2 regions of the Streptomyces sp. PH9007 genome follow, and region 2 is predicted to be linked to the other one. Evidence: riboswitches for the same ligand, from Rfam matches in the RefSeq annotation. Region 2 holds a riboswitch; the other holds the start of a gene.
What was found. Region 2 has a riboswitch for glycine ahead of gcvT (glycine cleavage system aminomethyltransferase GcvT). Riboswitches for the same ligand answer to the same signal wherever they lie in the genome.
Positions count from the first base shown of each region.

Region 1 (3,394 bases), 4.5 Mb from region 2:
GACGGCGCTGCCCGAACGCCGCCTATCTGTACCCGCGCTTCGACGTCTACCGCTCGGTCAGCGAGATCGTGATGGGACTGCTGCGGGAACTGTCCCCGCTGGTGGAGCCGCTGAGCCTGGACGAGGCGTTCGTCGATCTGCTGGCGGGCGGCACGGCGCACACCGCCGCCGAGGCCGAGGCGGTGGGGCACGCACTGCGCGCCCGGATCCGGGCGGCGACCACGGTGAGCGGCTCGGTGGGCCTGGCCGGTTCCAAGATGCTCGCCAAGATCGCCTCGGAGCGGGCCAAGCCGGACGGGCTGGAGCTGATCGTGCCCGGCGCCGAGCGGGACCTGCTGGCCCCGCTGCCGGTCCGTACCCTGCCCGGGGTCGGCCCGGCCACCGACGGGGTCCTGCGCCGGGCCGGGATCAGCACCGTGGGCGACGTGGTGCGGGCCGGTGAGACGGAGCTGCTGCGCCTGCTGGGCACCGCGCACGGCGGCGGGGTGCACGCGATGGCCCTGGGGATCGACGACCGCCCGGTGGTCGCCGAGCGCGACGCCAAATCGGTCTCGGTGGAGGACACCTTCGACGTGGACCTCACCGACCGGGCCCGGGTGCGCCACGAGGTGGACCGGCTGGCCGAGCGGTGCGTACGGCGGCTGCGCGAGCACGGCCGCTCCGGGCGCACCGTGGTGCTGAAGGTGCGCAGCCACGACTTCTCCACCCTGACCCGCTCGGACACGCTGCGCGGGCCCACCGACGACCCGGTGGTGGTGCGGGAGCTGGCCGCGCGGCTGCTGGAGGGGGTGGACACCACCAACGGCGTCCGGCTGCTGGGGGTGGGCGTCACCGGACTGGCGGATTTCACCCAGGAGGATCTGTTCGCCCAGGCGGGCGCCACGGTCGAGGGCGAGGAGGACGGCGCCGACAGCGCGCCCGAGCGGGCGGCGGGGCCCGCCGGACCCGCCCCGGAGGCCGAGCCGGCCCCCGACCGCCGGTGGCTTCCCGGCCTGGACGTGGAGCACACCGGGCACGGCCCCGGCTGGGTGCAGGGCAGCGGCGTCGGGCGGGTCACCGTGCGGTTCGAGACGCCGTGGTCCGCGCCGGGCCGGGTGCGTACCTTCGCGGTGGACGATCCCGGGCTGAGCCGCTCCGGCCCACTGCCGCTGACCGGGGGCCCTCAGCGCTCCTCGTCCGGCGGCGAGGCCAGCCGGCCGAAGTCCTGATCGGGCGGTGTGGCCTCGTCCTCGGGCGCGGCCATCGGCACATCGAGACCGTAGTGGTGGTACAGCTGCAACTCCTGCTCGGGGGAGAGATGCCGCCCCACCCCGAAGTCCGGCGCGTCCTTGATCAGGGCCCGGTCGAAGGGCACCCGCAGGGACTCCTCGACCAGCTCGCTGGGCTCCAGGGGCACGAACGCGTCCCGGCTGAAGAGTCCGGTGCGCACAGCCGCCCATTCGGGTGCACCGGTCGCGTCATCCAGATAGACCTCGTCCACCGTGCCGATCTTTGCTCCGTTCCGGTCGAACGCCTTGCGCCCGATCAGGCTGCGGGGATCGATATCGGTCTGCACGGTTCCTCCCACGGTTCATCACTGCCGGGCCGCACGCCCCTTCGCCTTCACGTAACGGCACATACCCGGAGTCGGCCAGTCGAGTCCACCGGCACCGGGAGCGGGGCTCCCTCTCCATGTTCGCAGCCCGAAGGCCGCTGGTAGGCTCGAAAACGGTTGACGACCTCGTGCGGGAGAGTCCACCGGCCCTGTGCCGGCGGCGCCGAAGGAGCAAATCCTCCCCGGAATCTCTCAGGCCCCCGTACCGCACGGGCGAAACCACTCTGGAAAGCAGGGTGGCGGCCGGACATCCGTCCCGGCCCCGCCCTCACCGACGGTGAAAGCCGTGCCATCGCCCGACGGGGCGGCGGCGCGGTGAAGCTCTCAGGTCGACATGACAGAGGGGGAGGCCGCAGCAGGCACCGCCCGGTGGTTGCGGGTCCCAGCGACCAGGAGGCCCCCAGATGTCCGAACGCCCACTCCCGCTCAGCGCACTGGAGCACGGCTCGCCGTTCGCGGCCCGCCACATCGGCCCCGACGCGGCCGACCGGGCGAAGATGCTCGCGCAGGTCGGCTTCGGCTCCCTCGACGAGCTGACCTCGGCCGCCGTGCCCACCTCCATCGCCGGTTCCGGCCCGCTGCGGCTGCCGCAGGCCCGTTCGGAGGCCGCCGTGCTGGCCGAACTGCGCGCGCTGGCCGACCGCAACCAGGTCCTGACACCCATGATCGGCCTGGGCTACTACGGCACGTTCACCCCGCCGGTCATCCTGCGCAACGTCATGGAGAACCCCGCCTGGTACACGGCGTACACGCCCTACCAGCCGGAGATCTCCCAGGGCCGCCTGGAGGCCCTGCTGAACTTCCAGACCGTGGTCTCCGAGCTCACCGGGCTGCCCACCGCCGGCGCCTCGCTGCTGGACGAGGGCACCGCCGCCGCCGAGGCCATGGCGCTGTCGCGGCGGGTGGGCAAGGTCAAGCAGGGCGTCTTCCTGGTCGACGCCGACACCCTGCCGCAGACCGTCGCCGTGCTGCGCACCCGCGCCGAGCCCACCGGGGTCGAGGTGGTGGTCACCGACCTGACCGACGGCATCCCGCAGGAGGCCGCCGAGCGCGGGATCTTCGGCGTCCTGCTCCAGTACCCGGGGACCGGCGGCGCGGTGCGCGACCCGCGCCCGGTCATCGAGCGCGCCCACGAACTGGGGGCGGTCGTCACCGTCGCCGCGGATCTGCTCGCCCTCACCCTGCTCGCCTCGCCGGGCGAGCTGGGCGCGGACATCGCGGTGGGCACCAGCCAGCGGTTCGGCGTGCCGATGGGCTTCGGCGGCCCGCACGCCGGCTACATGGCGGTCCGCGAGGCGTACGCCCGCAGCCTGCCGGGACGCCTGGTGGGCGTCTCCCGGGACGCGGACGGCAAGCGCGCCTACCGGCTGGCGCTGCAGACCCGCGAGCAGCACATCCGCCGGGAGAAGGCCACCAGCAACATCTGTACGGCGCAGGTGCTCCTGGCCGTGATGGCCGGCATGTACGCCGTGTACCACGGCCCGCAGGGGCTGGCGGACATCGCGCGCCGCACCCACCGCTACGCCGCGCTGCTGGCCGCCGGGCTGCGCGCGGGCGGCGTCGAGGTGGTGCACGGGGCGTTCTTCGACACCGTCACCGCCCGGGTGCCGGGCCGCGCGGAGCAGGTCGTGGCCGCCGCCCGCGAGGCCGGCGTCAATCTGCGCCAGGACGGGCCCGACCTGGTCGGCATCGCCTGCGACGAGACCACCACCCGCGCCGAACTGTCCACCGTGTGGACCGCCTTCGGCGTGGACGCCGCGCATACCGACATCGACGCCCTGGACGCCGCGACGCCGGACG
Region 1 covers NZ_CM187440.1:358,372-361,765, reverse strand. The annotation lists gene ACTFAP_RS01440 (DNA polymerase IV) at 1-1,208, shown strand, start outside; gene ACTFAP_RS01435 (PRC-barrel domain-containing protein) at 1,163-1,567, opposite strand; glycine riboswitch at 1,716-1,812, shown strand; gene gcvP (aminomethyl-transferring glycine dehydrogenase) at 1,999-3,394, shown strand, end outside.
Region 1: another riboswitch for glycine. It lies ahead of gcvP (aminomethyl-transferring glycine dehydrogenase); the one in region 2 lies ahead of gcvT (glycine cleavage system aminomethyltransferase GcvT).

Region 2 (3,394 bases):
GGCTACAAGATGGGGTCCTGGCGCGATGTGAGCTACTGGCAGCGGCCGCTCACGGCGCACTCCGGCGCGCCGGCCCCGACCGTGCCGGTGCCCGCCGCTCAGGAGGCGGTGGGCGCCGAGTAGAAGGGGCGGGCCCTGGCGCGCAGCCACAGGGCGACCGGGTCGTACGCGTCGGCCATGGCCACCGTGGCCACCGCGAGCCCGTCCGGGACGGCCTCGACGGCCCGCGCCATCATCCGCCGCACCGACTCGGCCGCCGCCTCCCCCGGGTCGTCCACCTCCAGGCCGATCACCAGATAGGCGCCGCCCACGGCGGGCCGCACCCAGCCGCGCCGCAGGCTGCGCAGCACGGGGGTACGGCGTGCCTCGTCGGTGAGCCGCCGGTAGAAGGGCTCCGCGGGCGCGGTCGGCTCGGTGATCACCAGCGGGCCGGCCGGCAACCGGTCCAGGCCGCCGGCGATCCGGCGCAGATCGGCCCAGGGGATGCCGAGGCCGCCGCCGGGGGTGTGCGGGTTGAGCCACAGCCCCCAGTGGTCGGGGTACAGGGCGGCGGCGATGTCCCGGCCGCCGATCACCTCGTGGTCCCGGGGCCAGCCGCTGGCGGCCAGCTCGGCGGGCGAGGTGACGGCCGGCGCGTAGCCGTGGCCGGCGACCTCGACGCTGCCGTACTGGGCGTCCGGGTCGCCGGGCCTGCCGTGCCACAGCAGCATCCACACCTCGCCGCGCGCGAGCGCGCCCAGCAGCGTCTCGTAGATGTCCGGGCGGTCGGCCGTCACCCGGGGAAGCAGTTCCTCGATCGCCCCCTGGGCTTCGGTCATGCGTCCCGCCGGTAGAACGGCTGCACGCTGTGGCGCAGCCAGTCCACGACGGGGTCGGTCACCGCGTCCAGCAGCACCAGCTGGACCGGCCAGGGCACCGCGCCGCGCGCCAGGGCGCGGCCCAGCGCGTCGTGGCTGCCGATCCGGTACTCCTCGGCCAGCTCGTCCAGCTCCAGGCCGATGAACAGCGCCGGGGCGCCGCCCTCCGCGCTGGCCAGGCCGCGCCGCGCGGTGCGCACGTACGGCAGCGCGGACAGCTCGCCGGCCGCCGCCGCCAGGAAGTCGACGGGCTCCTGCTGCCAATCCGGCTCGAACAGGCGCATCCGGGCGCCGGAGGGCGCCCCGGGCACGCGCTCGCCCGGGGTGTCCCGGCACAGCTGGGCCACGCCTTCCGGCGGGACCGGGACGCCGACGGTGCCGCCGGGGTTGACGGCGAGGCCGGCCTGCGGCGGCAGTCCGCGGGCGAACTCCTTGACCGGGGCGACGGTGAAGGACATGTGGGTGCCGACGACGAGCCGGAACTGTTCCGCGGAGCTGAAGACCGGGACGTACACCCCGCCGTCCAGCTCGATCGTCGGCAGGTCCAGGCTGCGGCTGTCCGGGCCGCCGCCTTCGGGCAGCGGCACCCACACCGGGCTGCGGCCCAGTACCTGGAGCAGCCGGGGCGCGGCGTCCGGCACGCCGACCGAGGCGGCCAGCGCGTGCTCCAGCTCATTGCCGGGCCAGCCGCCCCCGCCGGCCGCTCCCATGTCCACGCCGCCGTCCTGTCCGGGCGCGGAGCCCTGCCAACGCTCGTTCATCTCGTCCCACCACCATCTGATCCGGATCTGTAGGGCACCCTAATGGCTCAGTGAGGGCCGTCATGCGATGATGAGCCGCACAACAACCGCAGGACAATCGAACAATGGCCGTTCGACCACGCGCGGGAGAGTTCCCGGTCCACGACCGGGGCGCCGAAGGAGCAAGTCCTCCCTTGAATCTCTCAGGCCCCGATACCGCGCGCGGAAGGCGAATCTGAAAAGCGGGCCCCCGAACGGGCCCCACCCACGGTGCAAGCCGCAAGGCGAACCTCTCAGGTGCCGATGACAGATGGGGAGGGCGAGCCGTATCCGCGCGACCGCGCACCGCCCGCCGCCCGTACCCTCTGGAGCCACCTCATGACGTCCCGTATCACCGCGCTCGACGCCCTCCACCGCGAGCTGGGCGCCACCATGACCGACTTCGCCGGGTGGCAGATGCCGCTGCGGTACGGCAGTGAGCGTGCCGAGCACCAGGCGGTGCGCACCGCTGCGGGCCTGTTCGACCTCTCCCATATGGGGGAGATCGCGGTCACCGGGCCGCAGGCCGGGCGGCTGCTGGACCACGCGCTCGTCGGCAAGCTGTCGGCGCTGGCGGTGGGCCGCGCCCGGTACACGATGATCTGCGACGCCGAGGGCGGCATCCTGGACGACCTGATCGTCTACCGGCTGGCGGACGAGCACTACATGGTGGTCGCCAACGCCGCCAACGCGCAGATCGTGCTGGACGCGCTGACCACCCGCGGCGAGGGCTTCCAGGCGCAGGTGCGCGACGACCGGGACGCGTACGCGCTGATCGCCGTGCAGGGCCCGGCCTCGCCCGCGATCCTGGGCTCGCTCACCGACGCCGACCTGGCCGGCCTGAAGTACTACGCGGGCCTGCCGGGCACCGTCGCGGGCCGGCCCGCGCTGATCGCCCGCACCGGGTACACCGGCGAGGATGGCTTCGAGCTGTTCGTCGCGCCGCGGGACGCCGAGCCGCTGTGGCGGGCCCTGACGGAGGCGGGCGCCCCGTACGGCCTGGTGCCCTGCGGCCTGTCCTGCCGCGACACGCTGCGCCTGGAAGCCGGGATGCCGCTGTACGGGCATGAGCTGACCGCCGCGACCACGCCCTTCGACGCGGGGCTCGGCCGGGTGGTGAAGTTCGACAAGGACGGCGACTTCGTGGGCCGGGCGCCGCTGGAGGCGGCGGCCGAGCGGGCGCAGAGCGACCCGCCGCGCCGCCTGGTGGGCCTGACCGGCGCGGGCCGCCGGGTGCCGCGGGCCGGCTACCAGGTGGTGGACGCGGCGGGCACGGTGATCGGCGAGGTCACCTCCGGCGCCCCCTCCCCCACCCTGGGTTCGCCGATCGCCATGGCGTACGTGGACGCCGCGCACGCCGCGCCGGGTACGGAGGTCGCGGTGGACATCCGTGGCGCCCGGGAGCCGTTCGCGGTCGTGGCGCTGCCCTTCTACCGGCGCGAGAAGTAACGGCCGGGGCGCGCCCCGGCGCCGCCCCCCTCACCCGTACGCCCCGCGCCCCCTCATCCCCGCTTTCCTCCCGCATTGTCACCATCGAGGAGAATCGATCCCATGAGCAACCCTGTCGAGCTGCGCTACAGCAAGGAACACGAGTGGCTGTCGGCCGTCGAGGACGGTGTCGCCACGGTCGGCATCACCGCCTACGCCGCCGACGCGCTGGGCGATGTCGTCTTCGTCCAGCTCCCCGAGGTGGGCGACACGGTCACCGCCGGTGAGAGCTGCGGCGAACTGGAGTCCACCAAGTCGGTCAGCGACCTC
Region 2 covers NZ_CM187440.1:4,818,876-4,822,269, reverse strand. The annotation lists gene ACTFAP_RS22355 (GNAT family N-acetyltransferase) at 1-123, shown strand, start outside; gene ACTFAP_RS22350 (enhanced serine sensitivity protein SseB C-terminal domain-containing protein) at 99-818, opposite strand; gene ACTFAP_RS22345 (enhanced serine sensitivity protein SseB) at 815-1,618, opposite strand; glycine riboswitch at 1,732-1,826, shown strand; glycine riboswitch at 1,828-1,917, shown strand; gene gcvT (glycine cleavage system aminomethyltransferase GcvT) at 1,976-3,085, shown strand; gene gcvH (glycine cleavage system protein GcvH) at 3,188-3,394, shown strand, end outside.